3 regions of the Caballeronia sp. AZ10_KS36 genome follow, and region 3 is predicted to be linked to each of the others. Evidence: predicted binding sites of a transcription regulator. Region 3 holds the regulator's gene; each other region holds the start of a gene.

Region 1 (6,043 bases), on a different contig from region 3:
GACCTTGCTGGTTTCGCTGCGCATCGTTCAGGGTTTCGCGCTCGGCGGCGAATCGACCGGCGCGCAACTGATGGCGGTCGAACACGCATCCGCGAACAAGCGCGGGCTGTATTCGGGCCTGCTCGGCATCTGTTCGCCGCTCAGCCAGATCCTCGCGAATTTCGCGCTGTTCGCACTTTCCGCGCTGCTTTCGGCCGATGACTTCGAATCGTTCGGATGGAGGATTCCTTTCCTCGCCAGCTTCGTGCTCGTGCTGCTCGGCATCTATATCCGCATGAAGGTGAGCGAAACGCCGGCCTTCGAGGCGCTCAAAAAGAAGGGCGAAGGCGCGCGTTCGGCCAACCCGCTCGGCATCGTCTTCAGGTTCCACTGGCGGACCGCGCTTCGCCTGACGCTGTTCTTCTGCGGCCCGGCGGCGCTCTTCTATCTGATCGTGGTGTTCTCGCTCAGCTATCTCACGAAGAACCTCGGCGTGCCCAAGCAGACCGGCTTCATGCTGCTGATGGTGGCGAACGTCTGTGCCATCGCGGGCGCGCTGGCCGGTGGCTATCTGAGCGACCGGATCGGACGCAAGCGCGCGCTGATGATCGGCTCGTTCTGCACGCTGGTCTGCTGCCTCATCTACTTTCCGATCCTCAACCAGCACTCGGTCGCGTTGACGATGGCCGTGATGGGCGCCTTCCTGGGCTTCACGCAGTTTCAAAGCGGCATTCAGCCAGTGTGGTTCGCCGAATCGTTCCCGACCGAAGCGCGCTACACGGGCTCCGCTCTGTCTTACTCGGGGGCCAATCTGCTCACCGGCGGACCGATGCCGATCGTCGCCGTCGCGCTGCTCAATGCCTTCCATGGTTCGCCTTGGGCGATCGTGGCGGTCTGCGGCTCGTTGAATCTGCTCTCCTTCCTCATGATCGCGACGTCGCGGGAAACCAGAGACACCGCCTTCGAACGTAGCGCCACACACTGAAACCATGACTCGCAAACTCTACATTCTCAACGGCTCCAACCTGAACATGCTGGGCGCGCGCGAGCCGCACCTTTACGGACATACGACGCTGAAGGACATCGAAAAGAACTGTCTTGCGCTCGCTGAAGAACTGAAGCTGGATTGCGTGTTCCGTCAGACCAACAGCGAGAGCCAGTTGATCGACTGGACTCAGGAAGCCTTCCTGCACGACGCGGCGCTCGTCATCAACCCGGCCGGCTTCTCGTTCGGGCGGATTCCGGTGCTCGACGCGGTCAAGCTGATTAGCCGCCCGGTCGTGGAAGTGCACATAACGAACATTCACCGGCGCTCGGAGGAATACCGTCACTCGACAATCTCGGTGGCGGCTACTGCGGTGATCTGCGGGGCGGGCGCGAACGGCTACTTGCTGGCGATCCGCGCGGTCGACGATCTTTGGGGCAATCCGAGCTGAACGTGTCGCTCGGTCTGGCGAGCAAGCTGTCTCGGCGCGGACTTCGCTTCCCCCGGGATGCGCGGCAGGCAAGTGGACGGTGCTTATCAATACCCCGGGTTTACCCTCCCGTCGATCGTGACTCGACATTTGCGCGGACGGCAGCCGAAACCGCGGCATCGGCTCGTCCGTGCGTTCGCCGCACTGATCGCAAGTAACTCCTCAAAGCCACGGGAATCTCGACCCCGTTCCGCTCCCTCCTTGAAATTGTCAAATCCGGTCCATATAATTGGCACTCACTGCACGAGAGTGCTAACAAGATTTCCGTCCGGCGGGCGCTGCCCAAAGGACGGGCTTTCCCGCGTTTTCAGTCTCATTCAAGAGAGGAGTGTGTATGAACCTTCGTCCTTTGCACGATCGCGTCATCGTCAAACGTCTGGACCAGGAAACCAAGACCGCATCGGGCATCGTGATCCCGGAAGCAGCGGCAGAAAAGCCGGATCAAGGCGAAGTCCTGGCCGTCGGCCCGGGCAAGCGCGATGACAAGGGCACGCAAAACGCCCTCGACGTGAAGGTGGGCGACCGCGTGCTCTTCGGCAAATACGCCGGCCAGACCGTCAAGGTCGACGGGCAGGAACTGCTCGTCATGCGCGAAGAAGACATCATGGCCGTTCTGGTCAACAAGTAAGCATTCTTCCTGTAAGCCGGGCTTCGCGCCGAAAGGGCGGCGAGCCGGCACACTGAATCGAATCAAGGAGTCTGGATATGGCAGCTAAAGAAGTCACTTTCGGCGATTCCGCACGCGCCAAGATGGTCGAAGGCGTGAACATTCTGGCCAACGCGGTCAAGGTCACGCTGGGTCCGAAGGGCCGCAATGTCGTGCTCGAGCGTTCGTTCGGCGGCCCGACGGTCACCAAGGACGGCGTCTCGGTCGCGAAGGAAATCGAACTGAAGGACAAGCTCCAGAACATGGGCGCGCAAATGGTCAAGGAAGTCGCTTCCAAGACCAGCGACAACGCAGGTGACGGCACCACGACCGCTACCGTGCTCGCACAGTCCATCGTTCGCGAAGGCATGAAGTACGTCGCATCGGGCATGAACCCGATGGACCTGAAGCGCGGCATCGACAAGGCCGTCGCCGCAGCAATCGAAGAACTGCGCAAGATCAGCAAGCCCTGCACGACGAACAAGGAAATCGCGCAAGTCGGCTCGATCTCGGCGAACAGCGACACGTCCATCGGCGAGCGCATCGCTGAAGCCATGGACAAGGTCGGCAAGGAAGGCGTGATCACCGTCGAAGACGGCAAGTCGCTGCAAGACGAGCTGGACGTCGTGGAAGGCATGCAGTTCGACCGCGGCTACCTGTCGCCGTACTTCATCAACAACCCGGACAAGCAAGTCGCCGTTCTGGAAAACCCGTTCGTGCTGCTGCACGACAAGAAGGTTTCCAACATCCGCGATCTGCTGCCGGTGCTGGAACAAGTCGCGAAGGCTGGCCGTCCGCTCTTGATCATCGCTGAAGACGTCGAAGGCGAAGCTCTGGCAACGCTCGTCGTCAACAACATCCGCGGCATCCTGAAGACCGTTGCCGTGAAGGCTCCGGGCTTCGGCGACCGTCGCAAGGCCATGCTGGAAGACATCGCGATCCTGACCGGCGGTCAAGTCATCGCGGAAGAAACCGGCCTGACGCTGGAAAAGGCGACGCTGCAAGAGCTGGGTCAAGCCAAGCGCATCGAAGTGGGCAAGGAAAACACGACGATCATCGACGGCGCCGGCGAAGCCGTGAACATCGAAGCTCGCGTGAAGCAAGTGCGCAAGCAGATCGAAGAAGCGACGTCGGACTACGACCGTGAAAAGCTGCAAGAGCGCGTGGCCAAGCTGGCCGGCGGCGTGGCAGTCATCAAGGTCGGCGCTGCGACCGAAGTCGAAATGAAGGAAAAGAAGGCACGTGTCGAAGACGCTCTGCACGCAACGCGCGCAGCAGTGGAAGAAGGCATCGTGGCTGGCGGCGGCGTCGCGCTGATCCGTGCACGCCGTGCAATCGACGGCCTGAAGGGCGCTAACGCCGACCAGGACGCAGGTATCAAGATCGTCCTGCGTGCAATGGAAGAGCCGCTGCGCCAGATCGTCACGAACGGCGGCGAAGAAGCCTCGGTCGTGGTGGCGGCTGTTGCTCAAGGTTCGGGCAACTACGGCTACAACGCGGCAACCGGCGAGTACGGTGACCTGGTGGAAGCCGGTGTCGTCGACCCGACCAAGGTGACGCGCACGGCGCTGCAAAACGCGGCATCGGTGGCAGGCCTGCTGCTGACGACCGACGCAGCCGTCGCCGAACTGCCGAAGGAAGATGCTCCGATGCCTGGCGGCATGCCCGGCGGCATGGGCGGCATGGGCATGGACATGTAAGACGGCTTCGGCCCGATTACATCGGTGCGAGTCTCGCAAGGGGCTCGCGCCATGCCAGAAAAAAACCTGCAGCGATGCAGGTTTTTTTTCGCCCATCGAGAAGCTATTTGTTCATCTCGTCGCGCAGCTTTTGCGCGGCGGCCTTGTAGTCGTAGGTCGGGTAGAACTCCGTGTGATATCCGCCCCACGCGGTCGTCTCGATCGCGCGATTCACTTCCCGCAGCCTGTCCGCCGGCACGCGCAAGGTCACCACTTGCCCGATGCCCATCATCACGTACCACGACACCACTTCCACGCCCGGCGGCGGAAACGTCTTGAAGTAGCCTTGTTCCTTCAATTGCTGGTTGATCTTCGGCAGCGGCTTGGACTCGTCGTGCTTGAGGAAGATGGTCAGCAGGAACGTGCCATCGCCCGCAGGCGTGGCGGGCGGCGGCGATGCATCCTGCGCATGGACGGGCAGCGCCGCCGAGACAATCGTGGCGAGCATCGTGGCTCGAATGAGGCGAGCGAAGCGTCGTGCCGGCTTGTGCATCAGCGAATCTCCTTCGGAAGCAATGAGCAGAAGCGGAAGGGCGCTACGCCTTCCGATGATGAAGATGCAGACGCTCCATCACATGCAGCGCGTTAGGCTGCGCGTGGCCGAGCGTGGTGTTGTCGAAGATGCACCACACCTCGGGCGTCTTTTTCGCGCGGGTTTGCAGCGTGCGCGCGAGATCGTCGAGGTACGGGAAGTCGTACGAAGACTTGTAGAGATCCGGCGAGCCGTGCAGCCGCACGTAGACGAGCGACGCGTCCGCCCGATGCTTGATTTCGCAGTCGTCCGGAATCGGGTCGGCGTCCACATACGCGATGTGATGCGCTTTCAGAAGCGCCGCCGCCTCTTTGGTGAACCAGCTCGGATTACGCGCCTCGCACGCGACCGGCAGCTTGGTGCGCTCGCGCAGCGCCTTGAAGAAGGCATCGGCCAGATCGTGTTCGAAGGCGAGGCTCGGCGGCAGTTGCGCGAGCCAGCAGCCGAGCTTGTCGCCCAGTTTGCCGGCGGCAGCCAGAAATTCGTCGATGAGGGCGTTCGTGTCGGCGAGCCGCGCGTCGTGCGTGATCGCCTTGGGCAGCTTCACCGAAAAGCGAAACGAGTCGGGCACGCTTTGCGCCCACCTTTCGTACGTCTGCTCGCGATGCGGCTTATAGAAGCTCGAGTTGATTTCGACGCACGTCAGCACGCGTGCGTAGCGTTCGAGATGCGTGCCTTCGTCGGGAAAGCTGGACTGGACCGAACTCGAAAGCGCCCAGCCCGCGCAGCCGACGCGGATGGCGCCTTGCGGGCCGGGCTTGTGCAAATGGGGCAATCGATACGGCATGCGCTCGCAAAGCCTCCCTTCGTTGGTCTCCGAACTCCGTTCGTGTCGCTTCGTTCACTGCATCGTCGGCGCGCGATTTCGTCTAGTGCCGGGCTTCTCCGGGCAATCCGGCCGAATCGTCCGGCAAGGACGCGGCGTCGGTTTCGTCGTCCGCATCGTTCGAGCGCGCCCAGAAAAAGCGATCCGGCAGATACGCGCCCATGCCCGGACGAAACGCGGCGCGCGCCGCCTGAAACACGTACTCCTGCGCCTCGCGCGCGGCCTCGGCGGGCTCCTGGCCGTTCGCGAGCAGCGCGGCAACCGCGGCGCCGAGCGTGTCGGTGAGGCCCATCACGCGATGCAGCCCGCGATCCCACAAATCCTGCCGCACCTGTCCTTCCTCGCTGTACAGCGTGTTCACATGCCGATGCGTGCCCGTTTCCATCGCCAGCACGTACTCGCAGCCCTGCGCGAGAATGTGCGAAATCGCGGAATCGAGCGTCGGCGCTTCGGCGTCGCTGTCGGGCTGCGCAAGCTGCAGAAGCGTCGCGTGATCGGCAATCAGCATGGTCGTCTGCGGCACGAGCAGGTCGGCGAGCGATTCGCGCAGCTCGTCGGCGGACAGCACGTGCTCGTCGTCGAGCGTGAAGTCGGGCGCGAGAATCAGCGGAACGTCGTCGTAGTCGGACACCACTTCCGCGATCGCGGAGACTACTTCCGCCCGCGTGGCCGCGCCGATCTTGAACGCGGCGATCGGCATGTCTTCCAGCAACATGCGCGCCTGAGCGGCGACCGCGTCGGGGTCGAGGCCGTTGACTTCATCGCATGTTGCGGAATCGCGCACGGCGTAGCCGGTAAGAACCGTTGCGCTGTGGCAGCCCATGCTGGCGAGCGTGAGCAAATCGG
Region 2 (6,043 bases), on a different contig from region 3:
CCGGTGCATCCGCGCCATCCTTACGCGGGCGACCTCGTGTTCACCGCGTTTTCCGGGTCGCATCAGGACGCGATCCGCAAGGGCTTTGCGCAGCGCGTGCCCGGCACGCCGTGGGAAGTGCCCTATTTGCCGATCGATCCGGCCGATCTCGGCCGCAGCTACGACGCCGTGATTCGCGTGAACAGCCAGTCGGGCAAAGGCGGCGCGACCTATCTGCTTGAACGCGGCCTCGGCTTCACGCCGCCGCGCCGCGTGCAGATCGAGTTCAGTCATGCGGTGCAGGCGGTGGCGGACGAATCGGGCGAGGAAGTCAGCGGCGACGCCATCTGCGCGCTCTTCAGGCGCGAGTATTTCGACGCGGGCGGGCCGGTATCGCGCGTGGATGCGGCGGCGGTTTCCGTCTTCGGGCGAAACGTTGCGGTGCCGTCGGCTTCGAGCGCTGCAAGCGAGGAAGATTACGCGCAGGCGGTCGCCGCGACTCTGGACGTCGGCGCGAGCGTGAGCTGGTTCGAATCGACGGTCACGGCGAACGGCGAGACCGCCGTCTTCGTGGGCTGCCGCGTTGCCGACGAACCGATGCGCTTCGGCGTCGCGGTGCACGCGAATCCGGCGCTCGCGGTCGTCGATGCGGTCGTGAGCGCGGTGAATCGCTCGAAGGGAATCGCGCGGAAGGTGCGCGAGGACGAGGCGGTGGAAGCCTAAGGGCGTCCGAGGGCGCGGCCGGCGGCGCGCTATTCCAGCGCCACGCGCGTCGCCTGAAGCGCGAGCAGTTGCCACTGGCCGCCGGTTTGCACGTGAATCGCCGTATAGGCGATGGGAAAAAGCAGCGCGCCGTTCTTCGCTTCCATTTCGACGAGCGCGCGGCCCGACACCAGGCAAGTCTCGGGACCGGCCAAGACGACGTCCTGCGTCTGGATCTCGATCTGGCGATAGCGGCGGCGCCCGGCCGTGATCGCGTCGATGAACTGACGCTTCGTCTCGCGCTTGCCGTTGGTGTGGACATAGCTGACGTTCTCGGCCAGCAGTGCTTCGAGCGCGGCGCCGTCGCCCTCGACCATCGCCCGAAAGCGGTCGCGCTCCAGGCCGCGGATGGCCTCAAAGGTTTTTGCCGGCATCTGTCCGTTCCCCTTGCGCCGGGGAACCGATGCGCCGGCGCCCCGTCAGAAGTTGTATTGCAGATATAGCTGGCTGAAATTTATACCAGGATTCGGCTCTTTGATACTCGCGTTCGAGAGATGCTGGAAGCGAAAGCCGGCCTGATAGTTCTGCTTCTCGCCGAAGATCGCGCCCACGCCGACCATATCGGCGAACTGGAAGCCGGTGGAGAGCGTGTAGTCTTCCGTGATCCGGGCGTGCGAGATCAGCCGGACGCCGATGCCCGCCTCCACGAACGGCCGGATGTAGCCCGAGCTTTTCACGAAACGCAGAACCGGTGTCACGCCGAACTCCCAGACGTTCGGATTAACCGAGTTGCTTTCCTTCGTGTGCCAGTACGCGACGTGTCCCTCGCCGAGCAGCGTGAAATGAAAACCGCCGATTTCCCACCACGTCAGGTTCGGGTCCCAGACAATGCCGACATCGGCTTTCTTGAAATCATGGTTGGCGACGCCGCCCGCTATCTGTAGCCCGAACCGGTCGGCATGCGCTGCCGCCGATGCAAGGCCGAGCGAGACCGCGATGGCGCCGTGAGACAACAACCTGCGCCAGAGAACCTTGTTTTTCTGCATGAGCGCCCCATGTATGGGTAGTGTTACGTCCCGCCGAGCGGTGGTCGGCGCATTGTATTTCGGCTGTCACATATTTGCACAATCCAGCGTATCTTGCCGCTTTGATTGAATAATCCGTTGCGCTGACGCTCCTGCACGGTAATTAGTTCGATCTAACGCTTTGCTTTCGGTAACTTCAGCTCAATCGCTGAGGCCGGGCGCCTATCAAACCCACAAAGTCGATAGTTTTGTGGGAACTCCCACACGTCGTTTCCCTCTAACACTTAGCACTCAGTTGGACGGAGTGCTAATATCGTGACTGGCCTGCTGCCGCCGTTGCGGCCGCAGGCAATTGTTGACAAGGAGCTTATGAGCGTGACCAATGCGATGACCCTTCCGAATGTTGTAGGCTCGGCACCTGCCAAGGCATCTTCGGCAGGCGCGCTGACGTACGCACAGTCGTCGATGCTGACCGGTCAGATCGGCAACATCGATTCCTACATACAAGCAGTGAACCGTATTCCGATGCTGTCGCCGGCAGAGGAACGTCAGTACGCCACCGAATTTCGCGAGCACGGCAACCTGAACGCCGCGCGGCAGCTCGTGCTGTCGCACCTGCGTCTCGTCGTGTCGATTGCCCGCAACTATCTGGGCTACGGCCTGCCGCACGCAGACCTGATTCAGGAAGGCAACATCGGTCTGATGAAGGCGGTGAAGCGCTTCGATCCGGAGCAAAACGTGCGCCTCGTGTCGTACGCCATGCACTGGATCAAGGCGGAGATCCACGAGTACATCCTGCGTAACTGGCGCATGGTGAAAGTCGCGACGACCAAGGCGCAGCGCAAGCTGTTCTTCAACCTGCGCAGCCATAAGACCGGCCACGCAGCGTTCACGCCGGACGAGATCAACGGCCTCGCAAGCGAGTTGAACGTCAAGCGCGAAGAGGTCGCGGAGATGGAAACGCGCCTTTCGGGCGGCGACGTCGCGCTGGAAGGTCAGGTGGAAGACGGCGAAGAAGCCTTCGCGCCGATCGCCTATCTCGCGGACTCGCACAACGAGCCGACGAACGTGATCGCCGCGCGCCAGTTCGACAAGCTGCAAAGCGACGGCCTTTCGACGGCGCTGGAATCGCTCGACGAGCGCAGCCGCCGCATCATCAAGGCGCGCTGGCTCGACGTGCAGGACGACGGATCGGGCGGCAAGACGCTGCACGAACTGGCCGACGAGTTCGGCGTGTCGGCGGAGCGCATTCGCCAGATCGAGGCGAGCGCCATGAAGAAGATGCGCACCGCGCTGCACGACTACGCGTAACGCCGCGGCAGAACGGAAGCCAAGCGTGTCCGAACCCCGCTGTCGAAAGACAGCGGGGTTTTTGTTTGCGTGCGCAGTGCGTTTGAAAACAAGAACGGCGCCCGAAGGCGCCGTTTCTACGACTAACCGCTTACCGCATCAGGCCGGCATGGGCGCTGCGCCGCCACCGTTGCCCGCGAGACGCGCGGCCATCTGCGCCGCGTACCGCTGCGCTGCCGAGCCGACGACAATATGGAACGTGTCCGCCGACACCCACGCGACATCCAGCTGCGACAGACGCTGACGATCCACCGACGACGGATCGCGCACGACCACGCGAAGGCGCGTTTGCGCCACGGCATCCAGCGAAACGACGTTGGTCGCGCCGCCGAACACCGCGAGCCAGCGCAGCGGGTCCGGATCGAGCGGACCCGCCGTCTGATCGGCCACGCCTGCCGTCGAAACTGCGGACTGCGCGGGAGCCGACGAAGCCGGCGTCGCGCCGCGCGTCGACGAGTGTTCGAGTTCGCCGCGAATCTCATCGGCGATCAGGTCCGCTTCCGGTCCGATGATGACCTGCACGTTCGTCTTGCCGCGCTTCAGCACGCCACGCGCGCCGATGGTCTTCAACTGCGGTTCCGACACAGCGTCCGTATCCACTACCGACAGACGCAGGCGCGTCGTGCAGGCATCGACGAGCGTCAGGTTCGATGCGCCGCCCAGCGCCGCGATGTACTTCGTGGCGCGCGTGCTCGCTGCGGCCGGCGCGACGTCGCCCGGCACATAGCCGCCGACCGGCGTGGCATCGGTTTGCGCGTCCGTCGTGGCCGGCTCGCGGCCCGGCGTCGCCATGTTGAACTTGCGGATGAAGAAGCGGAACAGGCCGTAATACACGATGCCGTACACGAGGCCGATCGGAATCGCGAGCCAGCCGCGCTGCGACAGGCCGTAGTTCAGCACGTAGTCGATCGCGCCCGCCGAGAACGTGAAGCCGAGGTGGATGCCGAGCGCCGAGCAAATGGCGAGCGACAGGCCCGTCAGCACCGCGTGGATGCCGTAGAGCACCGGCGCGAGGAACATGAAGCTGTATTCGATCGGCTCGGTCACGCCCGTCAGGAACGCGGTCAGCGCCATCGAGAACAGCAGGCCGCCGACGACCGCGCGGCGCTCCTTCGGTGCTTCGTGAAACATCGCGAGACACGCCGCCGGCAAGCCGAACATCATGATCGGGAAGAAGCCGGTCATGAAGCCGCCCGCCGTTTGGTCGCCCGCGAAGAAGCGATGCAGGTCGCCGTGCACCACCGCGCCGCCGCCGGGCGGCGTGAACGACCCGAACACGAACCACGCGAGCGAGTTGATGATGTGATGCAGACCCGTCGCGAGCAGAATGCGGTTCAGCACGCCGAACACGAACGTGCCGAGCGCGCCGGCCGTCGTCAGCCAGTTGCCGGCCGTGTCGATGCCGGACTGCACCGGCTGCCAGACGAAGCCCAGCACGATGCCGATGAACAGACACGTGACGCCTGTCACGATCGGCACGAACCGCTTGCCGCCGAAGAACGCCAGATATTCGGGCAGCTTGATGTCCTTGAAGCGGTTGTACATGTACCCCGCGAGCATACCCGCGATGATCCCCGACAGCACGCCCATGTTGAGCTTGTCGTTGATGTCCTTCATCACGGCCGTTTCGATCAGATAGCCGATCGCGCCGGCGAGACCCGCCGTGCCGTTGTTGTCCTTCGCGAAGCCCACCGCCACGCCGATTGCAAACAGAAGCGGCAGATTCGAGAAGATGGCGTCGCCCGCGTCGGCGATCATCTTGATGTTGAAGACATCGGGCTGGCCTAGACGCAAAAGCAGGCCGGCCACCGGTAAAACGGCAATCGGCAGCATCAGGGCGCGGCCTAGGCGCTGCATCTTTGCAAACGGGTTAGCGTCCATCGGGGGTTCTCCAAAAGATATAGGTCTTGTCGTTGCTGCTCGGGTTGTGGCTAGGAAAGAAGCATCAAGCGTTTAGTCCTGCGGCCAGATTTCGCGGCTGGCCGCTCTTACTGCCTGCGCCGATTCGAGCGCGAGCACGTCTTCCGCGCGCTGACGGCAAAGCTGGTAATCGAGATCGCGCACGCGGGCCTTGATGCCCGGCACCGCGGACGGATCGACCGACAGTTCCGTCACGCCCAGGCCCACGAGCAGCGGCACCGCGAGCGGATCGCCGCCGAGCGCGCCGCACACGCCGATCCATTTGCCGTGCTTTTCCGCGCCCTGCACCGTCGTCCTGATGAGCCGCAGCACGGCCGGATGCAGACCGTCGGACTGCGCGGCGAGATCGGGCTGGCAGCGGTCCATCGCGAGCGTGTATTGCGTGAGGTCGTTCGTGCCGATCGAGAAGAAATCCGCGTATTTCGCGAGTTGATCGGCCAGCATCGCCGCCGAGGGCACCTCGATCATCACGCCCACTTCCACCGGCTCCGTGCGCCCGGCTTCGCGCGCCAGTTCGTCGATGCGCGCACGCAGGCGCTGCAGTTCGCCGGCATCGGTGACCATCGGCAGGAGAATGCGCACCGCGCCCGCCGGCTTGACGGCGAGTAGGCCGCGCAACTGGTCGTCGAGCAGATCGGGGCGCACTTGCGCGAGCCGGATGCCGCGCAAGCCGAGCGCCGGATTCTCTTCGGGCGGCAGCGTCAGATAGTCCACTTCCTTGTCGGCGCCGACATCCAGCGTGCGGATGATCGCGCTGCGGCCGGCCAATGCATCGACGATTTCCTGATAGCTCGACGCGTGTTCCGCGACCGTCGGCGCAGCCTGGCGATGGATGAACAGCAGTTCGGTGCGCAACAGGCCCACAGCGTCCGCGCCGTTTTCGACGGCGGCCTTGGCGTCGTCGAGCGTGGCGATGTTCGCCGCGATTTCGACATGACGGCCGTCGCGCGTCGCTGCCGCTTGCTGCGACATCTTGCGGTTGGCCTCGCGCACGCCCGCAAGACGCTCGCGCTCGTGCCGCGCCCGTTCGACGTCCAGCGCGCTCGGCGCGTATTCGAGGCGGCCCG
Region 3 (6,043 bases):
ATTCATACCTGTACGCAAGATAAGAGCGCCGGTTTCGTTTTCAAGACCCTGAATGCAATGCGGTCTATAACTTTTCGCGCTCCGGCTCGCGTCATTCCTTTGCTGCCGCCGCGCGGATTTTCTCGCGCGCCGCCGCGACCGCCGCCTCGAACTGCGCGAGACCGTGCCAGCCGGTCGCGCGGCCGAGCCGCTTGCCGCGGTGAAAGAAGAACCACGTCGGCACGCCGTGCAACATGAACCGGCGGCCTAGCTCGCGATGCTCGTACACATTGCTGTGAAACCACTTCAGTCCGAGCGCCCGAATGGCGTCGGGCTGGGCGAGCATCGCTTTCTTCGCGATCTCGCAGTTGAAGCAGTCGAGGCCCCAGAAGAACACGACGGCCAGTTCGTCGCCCGCCGAAGCCAGGCCGGCGTCGAAGCCGGCGGCGTCCAGTTCCTGCATGTCGAAGACGGAGAAAGCGGTCGAATCGACGGGCACGTTGGCCATGATCGCGAACCTCGCGGGCTTACTTCGGCGCAGCGACGGTGACGAGCGCCGGACGCAGCACGCGGTCGGCGATGATGTAGCCCTTCTGCAGCACTGCAACGATGGTGTTCGGCTCCTGATCCGCCGGCACCATGGAGATGGCCTGATGACGATGCGGGTCGAACTTCTCGCCGACCGGATTCAGTGCGACGACGCGGCCCTTTTCCAGCGCGCCGGTCAACTGGCGCAGCGTCAGTTCGACGCCTTCGCGCACCTTGGCGAGATCGGTGGACTGATCCGCCAGCGCGGCTTCGAGGCTGTCGAGCACCGGCAGCAGATTTTCGGCGAAGCTTTCGATGGCGAACTTGTGCGCCTTCGCCACATCTTCCTGGCCGCGGCGGCGTACGTTTTCCGTTTCCGCCTTCGCCCGCAGGAACTCTTCCTGCAGCGCGGCCACGCGGGCTTGCGCTTCGGCCAGTGCGGTTTCGGTGGCGTTCGTGCTGTTCGCGGCGGCTTCCGGCGCAGCGGCGCCCTCTGCCGAGGCGGCCTGCGTTGCTGCCTGATTGGAGTCGGCGGCCTGGCGCGCGTTTTCGTCGGCGGGCGTGGGGTTCTGGCTCGCTGAATTCTCTTGCGTGTTTTCCATGTCGCTGAGTGTCATTACCGTGATTGGATGGATCGGGAATGCCGCCGGCCATCGACGGCCGGCGCGCTTCCTCGCGCTAGCTGCCGAAATTGGGGCAGCGGAAAAGTTTTCAAGGCTTTGTCAGATCAAAATTGAACGCCAGTGTGCCAGTACGGCCGCGCGCACAATAAGCGGTAACGGACGTTTCGCCGCATCGCGTAAATTGAGATTGAGGGAATGCAGCGGCTCACCTACACTTCGATCAAGCACCGCAGGACGCACGTTAACCCTAATCCTACGATTGCTACAAACCGCTTAAGCGTCGCCAATTTCCTGATTCTCGCGCGGCCGTCCAGCCGCCGTTCCCGCTTCCCGGGGGTACCATGAAACTGACCTTAGCCATCGCGGTGGTCGCCCTGGTACTCGTCGCGGGGACCACGACCATCTGCATGTCCGGCGCCCTGACCGCCCGCACCACCGAGTACGGCGGCGTTCACGCGACGGTCGAAGAATTCTTCAATCCGAACCTGAAAATCTGTCGATGATGCGGCGGTCGCGCTTCGTCGGCCTGCCCTGCATGCCGGCGGCCGGCTCGCGAAAAGTCTTGCGCCGTTCCGCTTCCGCCAGCCGCTTGGTCCGGCCTTCGTCCGTCTCGGCGTAGAGCGTCTGCGCGACCGGCGCGGGGCCGCGCACGTCGCACAGGCCAAGCACCTGCACCTGCCACACGATCCGCTCGATATCGATCTCGACGATATCGCCCACGCGCACGTCCTTCGACGGCTTCACGTTCGCGCCGCCGATCCTCACGCGGCCTTTCTCCACTGCGTCGCTCGCGAGCGAGCGCGTCTTGAAGAAACGCGCGGCCCACAGCCATTTGTCGATGCGCAGGCGCGCGCCCGGTTCCGTCGTGATCTTGTGATTCATGGTGATTCTCGTGCGATGAGCGGTTTCAGGCCGCCACCGTCACCGGTTGCGTGGCCTGTACAGGCCATCCTTGCAGATGTTGTGCCGCGATCTCGCCTAACGCCTTGATCCACGCAGGCGACGCGTTCAGGCAGGCAATGCGATGGAACTCCTTGCCGCCCGCCTGCAGAAACTCGTCGCGTACTTCGATGCCGATTTCCTCGATGGTTTCGAGGCAGTCCGCCGTGAAGCCGGGGCAGAACACGTCCACGCGCTTCACGCCGGCCGCGCCCAGTTCCGCGAGCGTCGGCGCGGTGTACGGCTGCAGCCACTCCGCGCGGCCGAAGCGCGACTGGAACGTCACGCGGCATTCCACCGGCGTGAGTCCCAGCGCGGAGGCGAGCAGCGAGCCGGTCGACTGGCATTGGTCGTGGTACGGGTCGCCGAGGTCCATGGTCCGCTTGGGCACGCCGTGAAAACTCAGCACGAGCTTGTCGCCCGAGGCGAAGTCCGGCTGGCCGTGCAGCCGCCAGTAGTCACGCACCTGCTCGGCGAGCGCCGCGATATACGCCGGATGGTCCGCGTAATGGCGAATGGTGCGGATCTCCGGCTGATTGCGCACGCGCTTGAGCGCGGTAAAGGCGTCATCGAAAGCGGTGGCCGTGGTCGACGACGAATACTGCGGATACATGGGCACGAGCAGAATGCGATCGGCGCCTTCCAGCTTCAGCTGGTTGAGCATGGCGCCGATGCCCGGCGTGCCGTAGCGCATCGCGTAATCGACGATAACGTGATAATCGTTCGCCGCAAAAAGCCGCCGCAAGCCTTCGACCTGCCGCTCCGTATAGACGCGTAACGGCGAGCCTTCGGGCATCCACACCTGCGCGTATTTCTTGGCCGATGCGCGCCCGCGAAACGGCAGGATGATGCCGCGCAGAATGATTTGCCAGATGAACGACGGAATCTCGACGACGCGCGGATCGCTCAGAAACTGCGCGAGATATTTGCGCACTGCTCGCGGCGTGGGCGCGTCCGGCGTGCCGAGATTGATCAGCAGCACCGCGACGCGATGCGAGGCGCTGGGCTGCGAGGGCAACTCGAGGTCGAAACGCATAGGGCAAGGCGGCCGAAAGTCATCGAAAGGTGACGGCCATTATAGCGGCGCGCTCCAGCACGCTGCATCGGCCGAACGGCCTAGTGGCGGCGCATCTGGCGGCGCGGCATTATGCCCGCAAAGGGGCGCTATTGCTGGCTGAGCGACATCGACAGCAGGCGCGCCGTGATATCGACGATGGGAATCACGCGGTTGTAGGCCATGCGCGTCGGGCCGATCACGCCGAGCGTGCCGACGATCTTGCCGTTCACTTCGTACGGCGCGGTCACGACGCTCATCTCCTCGATCGGCACGAGATTCGATTCCCCGCCGATGAAAATCTGCACGCCCTGTGCGTGACTCGATACATCCAGCAATTGCAGGAGGCTCGTCTTTTGGTCGAAGAGGTCGAAGAGTTTGCGCAGCCGCGCCATGTCGGACGAAAGGTCCGCGACTTCGAGCAGGTTGCGCTCGCCGGAAATCAGAACGGTCTCGCCGGGATCGGTCTCGGCCGTGCTCGCGACGACCGCCGCTTGCATCAGCGTCGTCATGTCGCCGCGCAACTGGTCGATTTCCTCGCGCAGCCGGCGGCGCACTTCGTCGAAGGACAGGCCCGCGAAATGCGCGTTGATGTAATTGGAGGCTTCCGTGAGTTGCGAGGGCGAGTAGTCGCGCTGCGTGGCCATCATGCGGTTCTGCACGTCGCCTTCCGGCGTCACGATGATGAGCAGAATGCGCTTGTCCGACAGCCGCATGAACTCGATCTGCTTGAACATGTGGCTGCGGCGCGGCGTGAGGATCACGCCTGCGAACGAGGACAGACTGGACAGCACGCTCGCCGCCGCCGCGACGATCTTCTGCGGCTCCTCGCCTTGCAGGCGGGTCTTGACGGCCGTGGTCATCGCCTCGTCCTGCGGGGCTTCGACCGTGAGCATGGTGTCGACGAACAGGCGATAGCCGCGCGGCGTGGGAATGCGCCCCGCGGACGTATGCGGACTGGCGACGAGGCCGAGGTCCTCGAGGTCCGACATCACGTTGCGGATGGTGGCGGGACTCAGTTCCAGGCCGGAGTGACGTGATAACGTGCGCGAACCGACCGGCTGACCTTCGGCGATGTAACGCTCGATCAACGTTTTCAGGAGGGTTTGTGCACGTGGGTCTAGCATGGGCAAATTTTAACGCAACGTGTCAAAGCGCGGCGACGGCTGCCGCCGCGGGCCCGCGCCGTTCCGGGCCGCGTTCGGCGGCGCGCCGATCGTTCAATGTCCGCTCCATTCTAGCGACAAACCGGACGCGTCAGAGACCGCGCGGCCCCGGTTCTTTTCGCCTTCGACCTATGGTGTAATGCCGGCATGGAAATTGGCCAATTCAAGACGGTCGCCCTTGTCGGGCGAACCAACACACCCGGCATCGAGGCGCCGTTGCGATCGCTCGCGGAGCACATTGCGAACCAGGGCTTCGACGTGGTGTTCGAAGCCGGCACCGCGAAGGATGTCGGCGTGACCGACTATCCCGCGCTGTCCATCGCGGAGATCGGCGCGCGGGCGGATGTGGCCGTCGTTCTCGGCGGCGACGGCACCATGCTCGGCGTGGGTCGTCAACTCGCGCCGTACAGAACGCCGCTCATCGGCGTGAATCACGGGCGGCTCGGCTTCATCACGGACATTCCTCTCAAGGAAATGCACGAACGCGTGCCGCAAATGCTCGCCGGGCAGTTCGAGCGCGAGGAGCGCAGCCTGCTGGAAGCGCGAATCGTCCGCAACGACAAGCCCATTTACCACGCGCTCGCGTTCAACGACGTGGTCGTGAATCGCAGCGGCTTCTCGGGCATGGCGGAACTGCGCGTGTCGGTGGACGGCCACTTCATGTACAACCAGCGCTCCGACGGCCTGATCGTCGCGACGCCGACCGGCTCCACGGCGTACGCGCTCTCTTCCGCCGGGCCCATTCTGCATCCGCAACTGCAAGGCTTCGTGCTCGTGCCGATCGCCCCGCACTCGCTTTCGAATCGTCCGATCGTGCTGCCGGACGACTCGAAGGTCACCATTCAGATCATCGGCGGGCGCGACGTGAACGTGAACTTCGACATGCAGTCGTTCACCGCCGTCGAACTGAACGACGCCATCGAGGTGCGGCGCTCCCGGCATACCGTGCCGGTGCTGCATCCGGTCGGCTACAGCACGTACGCCACGCTGCGCAAGAAACTGCACTGGAACGAGCATCCCTCGCAGGACTCGTCTGTCTGACCGCACATCTTTGCCGAACCCTTCCCGAAGCGTCCATGCTCCGTCATCTCTCCATTCGAGACTTCGTCATCGTCGCCGCCCTCGACATCGAATTCGATTCGGGCTTCACGGTTTTTTCGGGTGAAACCGGCGCGGGCAAGTCGATCCTGATCGACGCCCTCGCGCTCACGCTCGGCGCGCGCGCCGATGCCAGCGTCGTGCGCACCGGCGAGCCGCGCGCGGACATCACCGCCGAGTTCGGCACGCACGCCCAGGTGATTCGCTGGCTCGACGAGCACGCGCTCTCGCAAGACGGCGACACGGTGATGCTGCGCCGCGTGATCGATTCGAGCGGCCGCTCGCGCGCATTCATCAACGGCACGCCGGCGACGCTCACGCAATTGCGCGAAGTCGGCGAAATGCTCGTGGATATTCACGGCCAGCACGCGCATCAGTTATTGATGCGGCCCGACGCGCAGCGCGAGCTGTTCGACACGCACGCCGGTCTGGTCGATACGGCCGCCGCCGTGAATCGCGCGTGGCGGGCTTGGCGCGAAGCGCAGCAGGCCGTCGATGCCGCGCAAAGCCGCGACCGCGAACTGCAACTGGAGCGCGAACGCCTTGCCTGGCAACTCAGCGAGTTCGACAAGCTCGCGCCCCAGCCGGGTGAATGGGAGGAAGTGAGCGCGGAGCATCATCGGCTGTCGCATTCGGCGAGTCTGATCGACGGCGTG

What was found. The regulator HrcA, encoded in region 3, represses chaperone genes, less so after heat shock. The targets are predictions, from matches to a motif close to TTAGCACTCNNNNNNNNNGAGTGCTAA.
Region 1: the regulator HrcA is predicted to act here: its motif matches at 1,684-1,710, upstream of groES (co-chaperone GroES).
Region 2: the regulator HrcA is predicted to act here: its motif matches at 1,991-2,017, upstream of rpoH (RNA polymerase sigma factor RpoH).

The regions. Positions count from the first base shown of each region.
Region 1 covers NZ_JALQDQ010000018.1:433,703-439,745, reverse strand. Annotated here, with positions in the region: gene NCR35_RS12215 (MFS transporter) at 1-964, shown strand, start outside; gene NCR35_RS12210 (type II 3-dehydroquinate dehydratase) at 969-1,415, shown strand; gene groES (co-chaperone GroES) at 1,789-2,082, shown strand; gene groL (chaperonin GroEL) at 2,160-3,800, shown strand; gene NCR35_RS12195 (hypothetical protein) at 3,904-4,332, opposite strand; gene NCR35_RS12190 (DUF72 domain-containing protein) at 4,376-5,158, opposite strand; gene NCR35_RS12185 (hydroxymethylpyrimidine/phosphomethylpyrimidine kinase) at 5,241-6,043, opposite strand, start outside.
Region 2 covers NZ_JALQDQ010000001.1:535,236-541,278, reverse strand. Annotated here, with positions in the region: gene leuA (2-isopropylmalate synthase) at 1-702, shown strand, start outside; gene NCR35_RS02575 (nuclear transport factor 2 family protein) at 732-1,115, opposite strand; gene NCR35_RS02570 (acyloxyacyl hydrolase) at 1,161-1,727, opposite strand; gene rpoH (RNA polymerase sigma factor RpoH) at 2,082-3,017, shown strand; gene nagE (N-acetylglucosamine-specific PTS transporter subunit IIBC) at 3,156-4,937, opposite strand; gene ptsP (phosphoenolpyruvate--protein phosphotransferase) at 5,010-6,043, opposite strand, start outside.
Region 3 covers NZ_JALQDQ010000002.1:72,199-78,241, reverse strand. Annotated here, with positions in the region: gene NCR35_RS03390 (thioredoxin family protein) at 92-487, opposite strand; gene grpE (nucleotide exchange factor GrpE) at 507-1,109, opposite strand; gene NCR35_RS03380 (hypothetical protein) at 1,472-1,633, shown strand; gene NCR35_RS03375 (RNA-binding S4 domain-containing protein) at 1,605-2,012, opposite strand; gene hemH (ferrochelatase) at 2,038-3,105, opposite strand; gene hrcA (heat-inducible transcriptional repressor HrcA) at 3,234-4,250, opposite strand; gene NCR35_RS03360 (NAD kinase) at 4,437-5,330, shown strand; gene recN (DNA repair protein RecN) at 5,366-6,043, shown strand, end outside.